2 regions of the Shewanella sp. KX20019 genome follow, and region 2 is predicted to be linked to the other one. Evidence: riboswitches for the same ligand, from Rfam matches in the RefSeq annotation. Region 2 holds a riboswitch; the other holds the start of a gene.

Region 1 (8,419 bases), 2.6 Mb from region 2:
ATGCCGCAATACATCATCGATTTAGCCGCTTCTTGGTTGAGTCGACGCTGCATTTCGTAATCATCAGAGTTGATGCTGGTAAGTACGCCTTTGCTTTGCATCAAGCAGGTGTTTTGCGGGATCGCATCATAAACTTCAAATTTGTATGCCCACCAGTCAGAGAAGGTTGATGCATAAGCACCATGTTTTGCCATCTCATCAGCAACTTTATAACCTTCAAGAATATGGGTGAAGGTACCTACTTTAAAGTTGTAAGCTTCGGCGAGTCTGATAAACATTAAAATTTCTGACTGCACATAGGAGTGAATATGCACGCTGCGTTTTTGCTCTAATACCTCTGCAACAGCTTCTAAACGGTAGTTGTATTGCGGTGCAACTGTGCGCCTGCGCTCGCTTGAACGCATTTTTTTATACGCTTTTTGTGCTGCTCGGTATGCTAGCGCTTCATTAAAGGCTTCACTAAAGAGTGATTTCACACCGATGCGGCTTTGCGGGAAGCGGCTATTAAAGTTATCGCCCCAATGACTCTGCTTGACGTTTTCACCTAAAGCGAACTTTATACTGGCAGGAGCACCTGCAAACTTTAGCAGCTCGGCATTGTCGCCCCACTTGAGCTGAATGATCTGTGCCTGACCACCAATAGGGTTGGCACTGCCATGTAAAATTTGCGCTGTGGTGACACCACCGGCAAGACCGCGGTAGATAGCGATATCGTCGGGATTGATGACATCGCCAATTCTGACTTCAGAGGTGACTGCATCGGTGGCTTCGTTAGTGCCGCCATTGAGCGCTATGTGTGAGTGTTCATCGATGATACCAGCGGTTAGGTGCATACCCGTTGCATCAATCACATGGTAACCTGAAGGCGTACGCAGTTTACTGCCGATCTCTTCGATGTCACCATGAGAGATAATTAAGTCAGTATTGTTAAGTACGCCGTTTTTAGCTGATGTCCATAGAGTGGCGTTCTTGATATGCAGCTTATCTTGAATAGGTTGCTGTTGTAGACCGTAGGCCACATTAGGTGATGTTTGATTGGCAACTTGCTTTAAGGTCGCTTGTTGGTCCTGTTGCTGCGTTGGCTCATCATCAATAACAAGCTCGAGTTTGGTACCACCAAAGGGGATGGTTTGACTGTTACTGTCGAGTAGGCGGCCACGAAGGCCTGCTTCATCAAACCACAATGTAAAGCGGCTAATGCCACTAATACCCGCTTCGGTTAAATCAGCACTAAAAGTCATTCGACCTTGATTGAAGCTGATGTTGGCCAGGGTTATCTCTTTTTCGCCACTGGATAAAGTCCCGCTTAAACTGGGATCTTGTGCAATGTTTAGATCGAAGGTGAGCTCGTTGATTTGCAGTTGGTATGGTTGAGCAAGCATAGCAAGATCACGATTGATTAATTGACGCTCTTCACCTTGCAACCAGATGCTTGTTATCTTGCCGTCTTTAAATACATTACCATTACTAATGACCAAATCAGCCATAAAGCCAGGCTTTAGTTGGCCGACCATGTTACTTATGCCTGCAATTTCTGCCGCTTCTGTTGTGAGTGCGGCAAGGGCGGTCTCTTCATCCAAGCCGCGTTTTATTGCTTGCTTAAGTCGTGGCCAAAATTTGTCGGCTTTTATCCCATATTGAGTTAGTGCAAAAGGGACATCTGCTTGAGCGACTACAGCAAGGTTACTCGGCGCGCTTTCCCAATGTCTTAGTGTCGCTAAACTCACATCACGTGCACTGTCACTATCAATGATTGTTGGTGCGGCAGGATAATTCAACGGTAACACTAAACTATATGGGTAAGACTTTAGTTCATCGATTCTGGCATATTCACGACCATTACCAATTAGGCTGCCTCTTACTTTTTGCTCATTTAATAATCTAGCTGCTCTTATTTGATTATTCAAATTTTTGGTTTGAAATATAAAGCTTTGTTCTTCAAGACCCGCTAGGCGCTCTAATGCGATGTTAAACTCAATGTTGTTACTAGTATTTGAACTCTTACTTATATTGTCGTTATACCAACGTGCATCTGAAAATGTTTGTCTAATAAGCGCGATACTCCCCATTAATGACTGCGGGTAATCTTGTATAGATGAGCCCTTATCAAATGCCATAAACTGGTTGGTTTTAGCTCTGTAAATAATATCGTTCGCTTTCTTATCCGCCAGAGATAAACTGACTCCACGCCCTCTGAAAATGCCATCTAAATAGCTAGATTGAACACTGGTAAAACCATTGTTAATCCACTCTTTCGCCTGTTCTTGATCGGGATAAACATAATTGAACCACTCTTTTTCTGAATGAATCGCTCCATTCTCTGCATTACCACCAATTCGTTTTATTTCATAAACTGGATTATCACTAGCTTCATTTACTGATTCATATTCGATTGCATACTCGGTAAATGGATCTATAAAACCTGGATAGATAATATGACCTGTTAAGTTAATCTCAAGAACGCCTTCGGGAATGTCATTATCTTTAATAATCGACTTTATTCGATTATTTTCAATTAACAAGGTGGCATCGTTTAGCGTTTTTCCGGGGCTCAACATTAGCGTTGCATGACTTAACGCAGTGATTCTAGGCGTATTATCCGTCAATTGCTCATTGGCTACTGTGCTGTAGCTGGTTAACACACTAAGTAGAGCGACAAGGGCTTTTATTTTATAATTATGCATTACCGTACTTATGTTTGTTAGAAGAGTAGGGGAAGTGTGAGGATATCTTAACTTAACAACAATTACTAAACAGTATTTGTAACTTAGAATATGATTCTTGGATGCGTAATAACAAAAAACCCAGCAATAGCTGGGTTTTATAGGCAGTAAACGGAAACTTAAATAAGGAAGTCGTCCATTGTACGACCTTTTTCTAATTCATTCTTGAATACAGTTGGCATACGGCCTTGGCCTGTCCATTGAACCATGTCGCCATTCACTTCAATTTGGTATTTAGCTGGACGTGGTGCACGTTTCTTAGGAGCTGGTTTAACGCCAGCGCCACCAATATCGTCAACTGATAAACCAATCGCTTCCATTTGTTGACGAATCTCTTCAATTTTAGCATTACGCTCAGCCATTGCTTCATTTTCAGCTTCAGCTTGAGATGCTTTTTCTTCGATGATTTTTTCAAGCTTTACAGCAAGATCTTTTAACTCTTCAAGAGATAGCTCTTTAACTGCTGCTTTAAAACGGCGACCGTGGGTCAATATATCTAAAAATTCGCTCATGATGATTAACGTCCAATTAAAATAGGAAAGGATTTTATATTCTGTTCCAAATAATAGGAACTATTTCGATAAGGATCAAATGTTATTTCTGTTTAATTGAGAATAAAAAGTATTAATTAAGATTAATTTGTGAAAAAGACGATTATATTTCTCAAATGTTATCGATATCGGCCAATTACGCCTTATCTCATTATATTAATGTGAACAGGTGTTCGACTCTAGGTTGACGTTAACGTCAACAGCACGTAAAGTGACTCTAATTTCTGTAATAGTTGCTGTGCTATATAAGTGACTATTCGCATAATCCCGTTCATTAAGAGACGTAACAAGGAAGCCCTATGAAAGTATTGGTGCCAGTAAAACGTGTCGTCGATGCCAATGTAAAGGTCAGGGTTAATGCTGACAATACAAGTGTCGATACCGCAAACCTTAAAATGGCGATTAACCCGTTTTGTGAGATTGCTGTAGAAGAAGCCGTTCGTTTAAAAGAAGCGGGAAGCGCTTCTGAAGTCATCGTCATGAGCATCGGTCCAAAAGCTTCGCAGGAGCAGTTGAGAACGGCGCTAGCACTCGGTGCTGATCGAGCTATCCATATTCAGACTGACGAAGACCTTGTGCCTTTATCTGTTGCTAAGCTAATTCATGCGGTACAGAAAAAAGAGCAAGTAGACTTAGTTATCTTGGGTAAGCAATCCATTGATAGCGACAACAACCAAACGGGTCAAATGTTAGCGGCGATTGGCAAAATGCCACAAGCAACCTTTGCCTCGGAAGTAAAAGTGAATGCTGAACAGCTGACGGTGACTCGCGAAGTTGACGGTGGACTGCAAACACTGATGCTACCTTTACCAGCTGTGGTTACCGCTGACCTGCGTTTAAACGAGCCACGTTACGCAAAATTGCCGAATATCATGAAAGCTAAACGTAAACCACTTGAGACACTCACTCCAGCCGATTTCGATGTGACCCTCAAGTCTCACCAGAGCGTCGTTAAAGTGACTCCACCTGCTGAGCGCAGTGCGGGTGTGATGGTATCTTCTGTAGAAGAGTTGGTTGAAAAGTTAAAGAATGAAGCGAAGGTGATCTAATGGCAATTTTAGTATTAGCAGAACACGATAACGCCAGTCTAAAACTGGATACCGCTAAAGTGGTGGCATGCGGTCAAGCCATTGGTGGCGACATTGATGTACTCGTTGTCGGTCACAACTGTGGCGATGTGGTTGGCAGTGCACAACAGCTCAATGGCATACGAAAAGTATTAGTTGCCGATGCCGCCGTTTATGTTAACGGCCTAGCTGAAAACACTGCGGAAGTCGTCACTGAAGTTGCAGCGGACTATGAGTATGTGCTTGCCGCGGCTTCTAGCCATGGTAAGAATGTATTGCCTCGGGTAGCGGCATTACTCGACGTAAACCAGTTATCAGAAGTGATAGAAGTGGTGAGTAATGATACCTTCGTTCGTCCTATCTATGCTGGCAGCGCGTTAGCGACAGTCCAGAGCTTGGATGACAAGAAGGTGATCACAGTGCGCTCAAGTGCATTTGATGCAGTGGCAGGCGATGGCAGTGCTGAACTTGTGACATTGACGCAAGAGATTGCGCCTCAAGTTGAGTTTGTATCTCAGAGTTTGACCGAATCAGAGCGCCCTGAACTGGGAAGCGCGTCTGTTGTTGTCTCTGGCGGGCGTGCAATGGGCAACAGTGAGAACTTTGGCATACTAGAGCAACTTGCCGATAAGTTAGGTGGGGCACTGGGTGCATCACGTGCTGCAGTAGACGCAGGCTTTGTGCCTAACGATCTGCAAGTGGGGCAAACGGGTAAAATTGTTGCGCCTGATTTGTACATCGCCGTGGGGATTTCTGGTGCTATCCAGCATCTCGCTGGCATGAAAGATTCAAAAGTGATCGTGGCAATCAACAAAGATCCTGAAGCGCCAATTTTCCAGGTGGCTGACTATGGATTGGAAGCTGATCTGTTTGATGCTGTGCCACAGCTATTAGAGCAGCTTTAACTTATCCACCGTTAGGCTGCTGGCAAGCTGAAAAAACACAGAGTTGTTTTTATAAGGTTGCCGAGCTGTTATCGGTCGTGAGTATTGGTTGGTAATATTTGAGATCTGTGTCACGATAAGCGGCTTTAGGGTAGCATCCCTAAAGCCGCTTATGTTTTTATGACACTCACGTTAATTAGCTCAGTCTATTTAACGTCCTTAGAAGTAGAGGTGCATTCAATATTAGTACCGACAAGTAGGGTGATGCCTATGACTTGTTGAGAAAGGATTTGATGCCGAAGTGACAAAGCATATCGAGGCTTGTTGCTGGGGCTGTTACCAAATAGGAACAGCACTGCCATAGTATTTCTTATCGGGAAGATAAGAAGATTTTATATTAATGTCGAACATTGATATTACTGTGGAGCGCTACTGATAGGACAGGTGTAATCAGCTCTCAATGCTAACTCCCACCAGTTCAGTCGGCCTCCATTCGTACTTAGCGAAGATAATAATTAAATGACAATTTTAAGCTATGCCGATTCGGCACTTTCGTTGCTGCCTCCGGTAGTTGCAATCGTACTGGCGATGTTAACCCGTCGTGTTTTACTTTCTCTTGGGGTGGGGATCCTACTGGGTGCACTACTGCTGACCGATTTCTCTGCTGCAAATACTGCCCAATACGTGGGTGCTAAAGTTCTGGCGCTAGTGTGGGATGATGGCGCACTCAATAGCTGGAACCTATACATTCTTGGTTTCCTCGTCGTGCTTGGGATGATCACTGCGCTCATTACCGTTAGCGGCTCGGCTCGTGCGTTTGCCGATTGGGCTCGCAATCATATTCGTAATAAACGTGATGCCAAACTATTAACCATGTTCTTGGGTTGTGTGGTGTTTATTGATGATTACTTTAATAGTTTGGTTGTGGGGAGTGTTGCTCGACCGCTCACTGACCGTTACTACATCTCTCGTAGTAAGTTAGCTTATCTGCTGGATTCAACGGCTGCACCTATCTGTGTTATCTCGCCTGTATCAAGCTGGGGCGCGTACATCATTGCCTTGATTGGTGGTATTTTAACTGCCCACGGTTTTACAGATTCAGGACATTTAAGCACATTTGTGCAGATGATCCCGATGAACTTCTACGCTATCTTCGCATTATTACTGCTACTGTGTGTCGCGCTGATGGGCCTCGATATTGGCCCTATGCGTCAACATGAGCTTAATGCGCAGAAAGGTAACCTTTATGATGAGTCAAAAGGATTACCCCCTGGGGCCAACTCTGGTTTGCCAGAAGCGGATACCGGTAAAATCCTCGGATTATTCTTACCCATTACGGTCTTAGTCTTCGCTACATTCTACTTTATGGTGAGTAGTGGTGGTGATGCGCTGGCTGCTAAAAATGAAGCCTTTAGCCTGATTGGCGCATTCGAAAATACCGATGTTGGTTCATCACTCTTCTTTGGTGCCTTAATTGGTTTAATCGTCACGCTTGTGCTGGTTACTTACCAAGGTGTTGAGAAGAAGATGATCGTTAAAGGCGTGGTTGAAGGCGCGAAATCTATGCTGCCAGCAATCTACATCTTGCTCTTTGCATGGACGATAGCAGGTGTCATCGGTCAGCTTGAAACTGGTAAGTATATGGCGAGCTTAGCGACCGGTAATATTCCGTTTGCGATGTTGCCTGCAGTGCTGTTTATTCTGGCTGGTTTAACCGCATTTTCTACCGGCACCAGCTGGGGTACATTCGGTATTATGTTACCTATTGCTGCTGATATGGCGATGGGAAGTGACACGAGCATGATGCTACCAATGCTGGCTGCAGTGCTTGCTGGGGCAGTATTTGGCGATCATTGTTCACCGATATCTGACACCACCATTTTGTCTTCAACGGGCGCGAACTGCCATCATATCGACCATGTGATCACGCAGTTACCCTATGCGTTAATTGTCGCAGGCATTAGTTTAGGTGGCTACATTGTACTTGGTTTCACTGAGTCAGTGATGGCAGGCTTATTGACCTGTAGTGTGTTGTTTGTGATTAGCGTGATTATACTGCGGATTAAATCTTGTCAGCGAACGACCACTTAATTTAGAAAGCTTTTCGTTAGGCATTTAAAAGCCGCTCTCAATGAGAGCGGCTTTTTTGTAGCTATTAATACAGTATGAATACGAGTATTAGTTGTTTAAACCACGGCGATTAAGCAAGGCTTCAGTCGTTGGCTCTTGACCTCTAAAGGCTTTGTAGGCGTCCATTGGCGGCACAGTATTACCGACCTCACGAATGGTTTTTCTAAACTTCATGCCTATCTCACGGTTCAAGCCGCCTTGAGTTTGCACGTAAGCAAAGGCATCGGCCGCTAGGATTTCACTCCACATGTAAGCGTAATAACTAGCTGAGTAGCCACCAGGGAACGCGTGAGCAAAGTAGGTCGATTTATATCTTGGCGGTACAGCTGGCAGATCAACCCCATGTTTTTTAAGTGCCGCAGCTTCAAAGCTGGCAACATCTTGCAGTGGAGCATCCGCTTTAAGTGAATGCCACTCTAAATCAACCAGTGCTGCCGACATATATTCAAGGGTATCGAAGCCTTGGTTAAAGCTGCGTGATTTAAGCAGTTTATTAAGCAGCTCCTCTGGGATAGGCTCACCAGTTTCATAATGCTTGGCATAGTTAGCTAACACCTTGGGATGCGCCGCCCAATCCTCTTCGAAGGTTGATGGAAACTCGACAAAGTCGCGTGAAACCGAGGTACCAGAAAGGGTAGGGTAATTTACCTTAGAGAACATACCATGAGTGCCATGGCCCATCTCGTGGAACATGGTAGTCACTTCATCGTAGCTGACAAAGGTCGGTTCGCCGGCTGGCGCCTTTTTAATATTCATCACATTGACGACCACAGGCTTGCTGTTTAGCAATTCAGATTGACCAACAAACGAACTCATCCAGGCTCCACCGCGTTTGCCTTCTCGGGCAAAATGGTCGGCGTAGAAAATGGCTAAACTAGTACCATCTTCATCAAACATCTCATAGGCTTTCACATCTGGGTGGTAGACAGGAAGATCTGGACGAGGCGTAAAGCTCACACCATAAAGCTCTTTAAGGGTATAAAAAACTCCATCTTCTAATACCCGGTCAAACTCAAAGTAAGGGCGGATAGCATTGGCGTCTAAGTCATACTTATCTTTGCGAA
Region 2 (8,419 bases):
GCGATTAGCGTGGGTGGAGCAAAACGAAGTGAAATCAGGGCATCCGCTCTACGATTACTTTGGTCTATGGCAGGTACCTGAGTTTGGTGAGTTAACCGCTGAAGATGGTCAAGCATTACAATATAGAATGTTTAAACCGACGCATTTTGATGCCAGCAAAAAATATCCGGTGGTGGTACGTGTTTACGGCGGCCCACATGCTCAACTGGTGACAAACAGCTGGAGTCATCAGGATTATTTTACTCAGCATCTACTGCAGCAGGGCTTTATCGTTTATCAACTGGATAACCGTGGTTCTGCCCATCGTGGCACTAAGTTTGAGTATGTCATCTATAAGCAGTTGGGTGAGGCTGAGGTGAACGATCAAAAGGTTGGGGTAGATTATCTCCGCAGTTTGCCTTTTGTTGATGGCGACAATATTGCTATCTACGGTCATAGCTATGGCGGTTATATGGCATTAATGAGCTTGTTTAAAGCGCCTGATTACTTCAAGGCCGCTATTTCAGGTGCGCCGGTGTCTGATTGGTCGCTATATGACACTCATTACACTGAGCGTTATCTGAGCCATCCTGACACGAATGCTAAAGGTTATGAGGCCAGCAGTGTATTGCCCTATGTTAAAGGCTACCAGTCTGGATTGCTGATGTACCATGGTATGGCAGATGACAATGTTCTATTTGAAAACAGCACTCGAGTTTATAAAGCCTTGCAAGATGAAGGCAAGTTATTCCAGATGATTGATTACCCTGGTTCAAAACACTCTATGCGTGGTGAGAAAGTCAGAGTGCACTTATATCGTTCTTTAGCTGACTTTTTAGAGCGCGAACTCAAATAGTAAAATCGGTATTTTCAAAATAGGTCTGGAGGTGCTTTTTATGACTTTCAGCCTATATTTGATTAACTGAAGATTAAATATCGTTAATAAGAAGATTATTTATTCTGAAAATTTAAAGGCAGAGCGGAAGAGTACTCCTAAATATATATAGAATAATGACCATCATATTTGACAAATCAAGTTTATCTGCTAGCGGAATTTAACTGGGTAGAGAATGTTTTTAAGGTTTAATTAAGCTTAAAGTTGTTTTTTATAAGGCTACTTTTACTATTGATGAATTCAGATTATAGAAACAAAAAAGCCAGTCAATTGACTGGCTTTTATTTCATTCGATTATCGAATTAGTCTTCTAAGTTACCACAAAAACGGTAGCCTTCACCATGGATCGTAGCGATGATTTCTGGCGTATCTGGCAAGCTTTCGAAGTGCTTACGGATGCGACGAATCGTTACGTCAACAGTACGGTCATGTGGCTTAAGCTCACGACCAGTCATCTTCATTAGTAAGTCAGCACGGCTAAGGATCTTGCCTGGGTTTTCTACAAAATGCAGCATAGCGCGGAATTCACTACGTGGCAGCTTGTATGACTCGCCCTGTGGGCTAACAAGAGAACGGCTGTTTATTTCTAAGCTCCAACCGTTAAAACGGTAGAACTCAACTGCGCTTTTCTCTTCAGACTCAACACCAGTGCTGTTCACTCGTGTTAGTAGGTTGCGAGCACGAATAGTCAGTTCACGAGGGTTGAATGGTTTAGTGATGTAATCATCTGCACCGATTTCAAGTCCAAGGATCTTGTCTACTTCGTTATCGCGGCCCGTTAGAAAAATAAGGCCAATGTTATTTATTTCACGAAGCTCACGAGCTAATAAAAGTCCGTTTTTACCTGGTAGGTTAATATCCATAACGACCAAGTTAACTTTATTGTCTTGCATAGCTTTATGCATTTCAGCGCCATCATTGGCTTCAGAGACCACATATCCTTCTGCTTCAAAAATACTTCTAAGTGTGTTTCTTGTAACGGCTTCATCTTCAACAATCAGAATGTGCGGGTTTTGCATATTAATTACCTAATGTCTGTCAATTCTATTCTAACCATGAGTATAAATATTTTTATACTCCATCGATTCATGCTGATATTTCACTGATACACGTTGGTGTTTTCAAAAATTATTCTGAAACGGCAACACACTTCATGATAAGTAAAGTATGGGTATCTCACATATGGAAAACGTGAACTGTATTAGCTTCGATAAACAATAAGTAGAATAAGTTCCTTAACTATTGTTTTTTTCTGAAGTATAAATGTTAAATCAAACATAGATCACATTTGATACAGCTGTGTGGATTACTCTTCTATCTGTTTCAGATATATGTAACAAGATGTGTCATTACATGTATTCAGTGTGAGTCAATCAACAAGACCTATTGTACTCGTTTTAGGCATTTGTTAACAAATGAAATGTTAACAAATTTACTGCAAGATATGATTTAGATCACGTGAATACACCTAAGTGCATGATAAATAAGACATGCAGAATTTTATTTACTGTGACCGATATCACGCACCTAGGCAGCCCTAACGATTTTGCTATAATAAAATCACTTCAAGTGGAGAATTTGTTAGCAATGAATCAGTCAATCGAGTGCCTTTGGCGTAAGTATCAGCAAACGCAATTCCTGTTCACGCAGTGTTTGTCCTCTAAAATATCATTCGCCATTATCACTGCGCACAACCCAAGAGGAGAGATACTGGCTCCTTGCCAAAATCGATTGTTAGACCGAAAACTGCAGCAAGAGATCCTAAAATTGCGCCGGCCTTATCGCGCCATGGTGGGGGCGTCGCAAGATTGGAAACACATGGAAAAAAGCTGGGCTGTATCGACCGACAAGGCCTCCGCCATTGAGCTGGGGCGTAAGTTTAATCAAAACGCCATCTATTATGTTGATGCCGATAAGTTACAGTTAATCCCATGCTTATTGTCACAACTAGAAACCTCGCTCGGCGCTTTCTCGCCGCGGGTCAATGTAGTGCATGAGTTACCCTATATGGTGTAATTCTAAAGTTGTATAAAATTCGTTTGACTTAGTAGCGTAATTTATATACTTTTCACTTTCTTGATTTGTATACAGATTGAGTACAGAAGAGGAGCGTTAACTAGGTAATGAATGATAGGGGACCAAACCCCATTGACCATTCATGATGGAGATTGACGCCGAGATACATAAAACGATTTGGAACTGTCTTATGTATTGGTCGCTCAGGCTGAATCCTGACGATTGTCACCTATTTATTATGGTGGAGAGCTTCTGGTGACGATCGCTGTTTCCCATCTCTGGGGTGCATATCTTAGCACCAGGCTCTTCGAACGAAGTTAGTTCGGAGCTTATTCATGCTTTTTTTCAAGTTAGTTTTCAAGCCAGTTTTAAACAATACCTTATCCACACTGTGCCCACTTAATGTGGAGGCATCTTTATGTCTGTAATCCACGGTTTAACTGTTGCTAAGTTTGGTGGCACCTCTGTTGCCGATTACGACGCTATGCATCGCTGTGCCGATATCATCATCAATAACTCAGCAACTAAAGTTGTGGTAGTTAGTGCGTCTAGTGGCGTAACGAATAAGCTTGTGGCGTTAACTCAAGCGACAACAACGGGCGAGCAAAGTAAACAGCTGATTAAGCAGATCGCTTCAATTCAATATCAGATCCTCGACAGGTTAGGCAATCCAACGGATGTAGCCGCAAAAATTGACGCGGTACTCAGCCATATCGCCGTTTTAGCTGAGCGATTAGTGTTAACACGTAGCAAGGCGGTTATGGATGAACTGTTATCTCAGGGAGAGATGTGTTCATCGCTGTTTTTTGCTGCGGTACTTCGAGAAAAAGGTGCATCAGCCTCGGCATTTGACGTTCGCCAGGTGTTGCGTACCGATGGTCATCATGGTCGTGCAGAGCCACAAATTGAGTCCATTGCTCAACTTGCTGAAGAACATTTAGCGCCATTGTTGAGTTCTCAAGTAATAGTTACCCAAGGTTTTATAGGGGCTGATGAAGAGGGAGCAACCACGACTTTGGGGCGTGGCGGCAGTGATTATTCAGCAGCACTATTAGCAGAAGCGCTGCGGGCAACCGCGGTTGAGATCTGGACTGATGTTGCAGGGATCTACACCACTGATCCAAGACTTGCACCCAATGCTAAGCCTATTGCTGAAATCAGCTTTAATGAAGCGGCTGAGATGGCCACTTTTGGCGCCAAGGTTCTGCATCCTGCTACTATTTTGCCCGCGGTACGGCAAAAAATTCAAGTCTTTGTGGGATCTAGCTGGGCGCCCGAGCAGGGAGGGACGTGGATCCGTCATCAAGTGTCCGATGAGCCAGTATATCGAGCAGTAGCTGTAAGAAGAGATCAAACATTATTGAACCTGCACAGCTTGCAAATGTTGCATGCGCAAGGGTTTCTAGCCGAGACGTTTGCAACACTAGCACGGCATAAAATCAGTGTTGATTTAATCACTACCTCAGAGGTTAATGTGGCATTAACACTAGATAAAACCGGATCAGATTCAAGTGGTCATGGTTTATTGAGTGAGCCATTGTTGCAAGAGTTGTCGCTGCATTGCCGGGTTCGTGTTGAAGATGGTTTAGCACTGGTAGCGATTATTGGTAATAAAATTGCTTCAACGGCGGGTGTATGTCGCCGAGTGTTTGAGGTTCTTGAGCCGCATAACGTGCGCATGATCTGCCAAGGGGCTAGCCCTCATAATCTGTGCGTACTGGTAGAGGAAGCTGAGGCAGCTGATGTCATTCGCGCCTTGCATGAAAACTTATTTGAATCTTAAACCACTGTTGAAGCAGGGAATAGAGTACACAAAATGAAATTTACCCAATCTAGCCTCAATGTTGGCGAGCTTGCGACGGGGCAAGAGCTGAGTATTCCGGTGTACCATTTAGCAGCAAAAGATCCATCTGCGCCCAAAGTGTTCGTGCAAGCCAACGTTCACGGAGCTGAAGTGCAGGGCAATGCGGTTATTTTTCAGTTGTTGAAGCAGTTGGAAAATATGGATGTGCAAGGTGAAGTGACCTTACTACCGCTTGCCAACCCTTTGGGGATAAATCAAAAGAGTGGTGAGTTTACACTCGGGCGTTTTGATCCCATTACTGGGGTGAACTGGAATCGAGAGTATCTAGAACACTCCTTTGATATTCCAACATGGTATCAGCAACATTGCGATCTAGATAACGGGCAGCTGGCAGAGGCATTTAGGGCTCATCTGCTTGCCTCTTGTGAGGCTCATTTAGCCAACCCTTGGGGCGTTACCACGGGGAAGCGATTAGCGATAAGCTTACAAATGCTGGCCCATCAGGCTGATATTGTCATTGACCTACATACAGGCCCTAAGTCTTGTAAGCATCTCTATTGTCCGGAGTACGAACGCAGCTCGGCACGATTCTTTTCTATCCCCTATAGCCTTATCATCCCTAACAGTTTTGGCGGCGCGATGGATGAAGCCGCATTTTGTCCCTGGTGGGAGTTAGTGGAGTATGCCGCTAGTCAAGACCGAGATATGCCTGTGCCGGTATCCGCTTTTACGCTGGAACTCGCAAGCCAAGAGCGTATTGATATGGAAGATGCCTTAGAGGATGCGATGGGCATTTTGGCATATTTTAGTCATCGTGGCGTGATCATGGATAGAGTGGTTCCAGCTGATATGGATCGCTTTGGTTGTTTACTCGAAGACTATAAAAAATATTACGCCCCTAAAGGCGGCCTAGTTGAGTACCTAGCTCAACCAGGAGTGCCGTTAAAAGCTGGCGCTCCGCTGGCCAATATTCTCAGGCTTGACTGCTATGGGACCAAAGAGGAACTAACCTCTTTGCAGCTTGAGCAAGACTGTGTGCCTATTCTTCATTTTGCCTCAGCTTCAGTCTATCAAGGGACGGAGCTTTATAAGTTGATGACCAATCTGTTTGAGCTTTAATATCATCCACTAGGTAAGGGCTGTTTAATGTTATGCTAATGTTTAAATAAAACATTATCGATAAAGGATGGTGCGAATTATGCGACTAATCCCACTATGCGCAGTGTTATTGCTAGCTGCGGGTTGCACTGCTGACAAAGCGACTCAAAATAAGAATGTGGAAGCTAAAGTGACTAAAGTCGCTGAGGTTGAAGCCATCGCTATAGGCAGAGATAAGATATCGGCAAGTCATTCGATTAGCTTCCAGCTAAACGGCGGTAAGTTTTTTGCGGAGTCTACTTTTTTAACCAAAGGAACTCGGGTCTTCAACCCCGAAATGAGCCAGGGCGGAGTGTTAAAAGGTAGTTTTGTCGTTCAAAGCGAGATTGGAGTGGATGAGCAGAAGAAGCTTTTTTATATTGAGCAGATAGCGGCAGAAACTTACCGACTAATACCAATGGGCGAAAATGTTGACCTGTTAGTCTTGTATAAATCATTACAACAGGATGTCAGCTTACGTACAGTCGAAATTGAAATAGATTATAGCCGCCCTATAGAAAGGGACGAATACTAATACCTCTTCAAGTTAGCTAATGATAGGCAATAAAAAAGCCATAACTTTCGTTATGGCTTTTAGTTATCTGTTACATTTCTCAATACATTTGATAATTGTCGATTATAGCAGGCTTACTTGCGGCGACGGAACGCTGCAAATGGCAGTAGCATCAATGCTATCCAGCCCATAGAGCCACCGCTTGAAGAGTTCGATGCTGGCTTGGCAACTTCTGGAACATCCTTAACGTAAACTTTGATTTCAGATACGACATCGTCTGTACCATCATTTACCGTTAGGTTGAACTCCAAGGTTTCGCTGCTAGCGACTGTTGGTGCAATAAAGGTCGCTTCGTGAGTATCAGCTCCCGTTAATGTTGCTGATGTGCCAGCTGTTTGTACCCAGCTATATGTATGGCTATCAGCTGCATTAGCATCGACAATGACTGACGATAGCGTAACAGAATCACCTTCATTAACGCTTGAAGCGCTTGCGCTTATTGAGACGTTAGGTAAGCGATTGTCACAAGCATTGGTATCACCAGCGATTTGTGTATGGAACACATTAGAAGTGATATTGCTGAATGTAACGTTATCGACAATCCAACCAAATGAGTTAGTGTTGCTATCAGATACAATACGGAAGCGGAATTGAACTTCATTGCCATTCAGTGCCGTGCCAAAGTTAAGTGATTCGGTCTCTCCTGGAATAGGTAAATTACCTGTAAATGCTTTTCTACCCGGTAACAGGTTTTCAAGCTCAGCAGAGTAACCTGTGCCACCAAATACGCCCCCCATTTCTGTTACATCTGCCCACTCGCCGCCATTGACACGTATTTCAACAACGCCACCATCATACTCGGTTTCGATTTGATAGAATTGGAACCAGCTCACGCTGAAATCGCCGCCATATCCAACAGTAAATGGTTTAGTCTCAAAGGCTACATCAGATGTAAAGCCGTTGTTTCTAATGTACATGTACTGCTCGCCAACAGGGAAGTAGCTTGTATAGCGTGAATCAAGTGACGAAGTGCCTTCTGCTAGCTCTCCACCGCTTAGCACCACTTCTTGGAAGTCGGCTAGGCCTGAGTAATCTTCCATATCGCTGGTAGACATACTGTTTTCAATATCTTTACTTGCAAAGTCCATGTTTACAGCTGTACTTAGGATATAGTCAGCTGGTTTGATATCTTCATCGAGATCAGGGAAAGATAACTCGAAAGTGACTTCGTCGGCAGTGCTTGCTTCATCTAATGTAAATTCAATCGGAGTACTCGTCGCATCATTATATGGAAGTACGTTAGAGAAACTGACTTTGCCTTCATTCGCTAAAGTGACTTTATGATCACTGGTGACTTTAACAACAGCATCGATAGTTTCAAATACTTCGCTACCTTTGTTGGCGACTGTAAATGAGATGGTAGCAGTTTCACCTTTATCGACGATGCCATCTTTTGAGCAGTAACCTACAGTCATGCCTTCGTAATCGGCATCGATTTCATGATCGGCAACAATGAATTTTGCCAGTGTTGCTTCGTACGATTCAACAACACCCGTGTGCTTTTTGTCATGACGAGCTGGCGATACTGCTCCAAAACCCATACCGCGGCGCGCAAACGCTGCCATGATTAATTCGTAGTCCGCCACATCGTTTGCATAGGCTGCAGCAAGAATTGCATCACGAGCTTCAGTATAGGTTGGTGCGACTGGAGTCATCTTATAACCAGTAACGAGATAGTCCATCATCAAGCTACGCGCTTCAGCAAAAGAATGGCGCTCATCATTGATAAGGGCTACATAGCTATCCCAAAGCATTGCTGCCCATGGTTCACCAGCATCATGTACTTCTGCGTTTCCGTACTGATCTGGACCAGTACCGTTACCTAATTCAACATTGGCAAAGGTGAGTGGGTTAACTTTCATATCAGTACTATACGGGTAGTTACGAATACCTGTGTAGAAAGACCCTACGTAAGATACTGCAGCGTATGCTTTCTGGAACATTTCGTTGCCTTCAAGCATTGCATCGTCTGCTTCAGAAACTAACAATAGTGCGTGGAAGTCACCCCAACCTT

What was found. Region 2 has a riboswitch for lysine ahead of lysC (lysine-sensitive aspartokinase 3). Riboswitches for the same ligand answer to the same signal wherever they lie in the genome.
Region 1: it holds a riboswitch for lysine, as region 2 does, so the genes downstream of both, JK628_RS15635 (Na+/H+ antiporter NhaC family protein) here and lysC (lysine-sensitive aspartokinase 3) in region 2, are expected to answer to the same signal.

Annotation. Positions count from the first base shown of each region.
Region 1 is NZ_CP068437.1:3,608,833-3,617,251, reverse strand. It holds gene JK628_RS15655 (amidohydrolase family protein) at 1-2,684, opposite strand, end outside; gene JK628_RS15650 (H-NS histone family protein) at 2,843-3,235, opposite strand; gene JK628_RS15645 (electron transfer flavoprotein subunit beta/FixA family protein) at 3,574-4,323, shown strand; gene JK628_RS15640 (electron transfer flavoprotein subunit alpha/FixB family protein) at 4,323-5,246, shown strand; lysine riboswitch at 5,444-5,665, shown strand; gene JK628_RS15635 (Na+/H+ antiporter NhaC family protein) at 5,745-7,316, shown strand; gene JK628_RS15630 (M3 family metallopeptidase) at 7,404-8,419, opposite strand, start outside.
Region 2 is NZ_CP068437.1:868,273-876,691, forward strand. It holds gene JK628_RS03760 (S9 family peptidase) at 1-835, shown strand, start outside; gene arcA (two-component system response regulator ArcA) at 1,177-1,893, opposite strand; gene JK628_RS03770 (DUF3293 domain-containing protein) at 2,462-2,890, shown strand; lysine riboswitch at 2,969-3,150, shown strand; gene lysC (lysine-sensitive aspartokinase 3) at 3,309-4,673, shown strand; gene JK628_RS03780 (succinylglutamate desuccinylase/aspartoacylase family protein) at 4,707-5,813, shown strand; gene JK628_RS03785 (hypothetical protein) at 5,893-6,366, shown strand; gene JK628_RS03790 (rhombosortase-dependent M36 family metallopeptidase) at 6,480-8,419, opposite strand, start outside.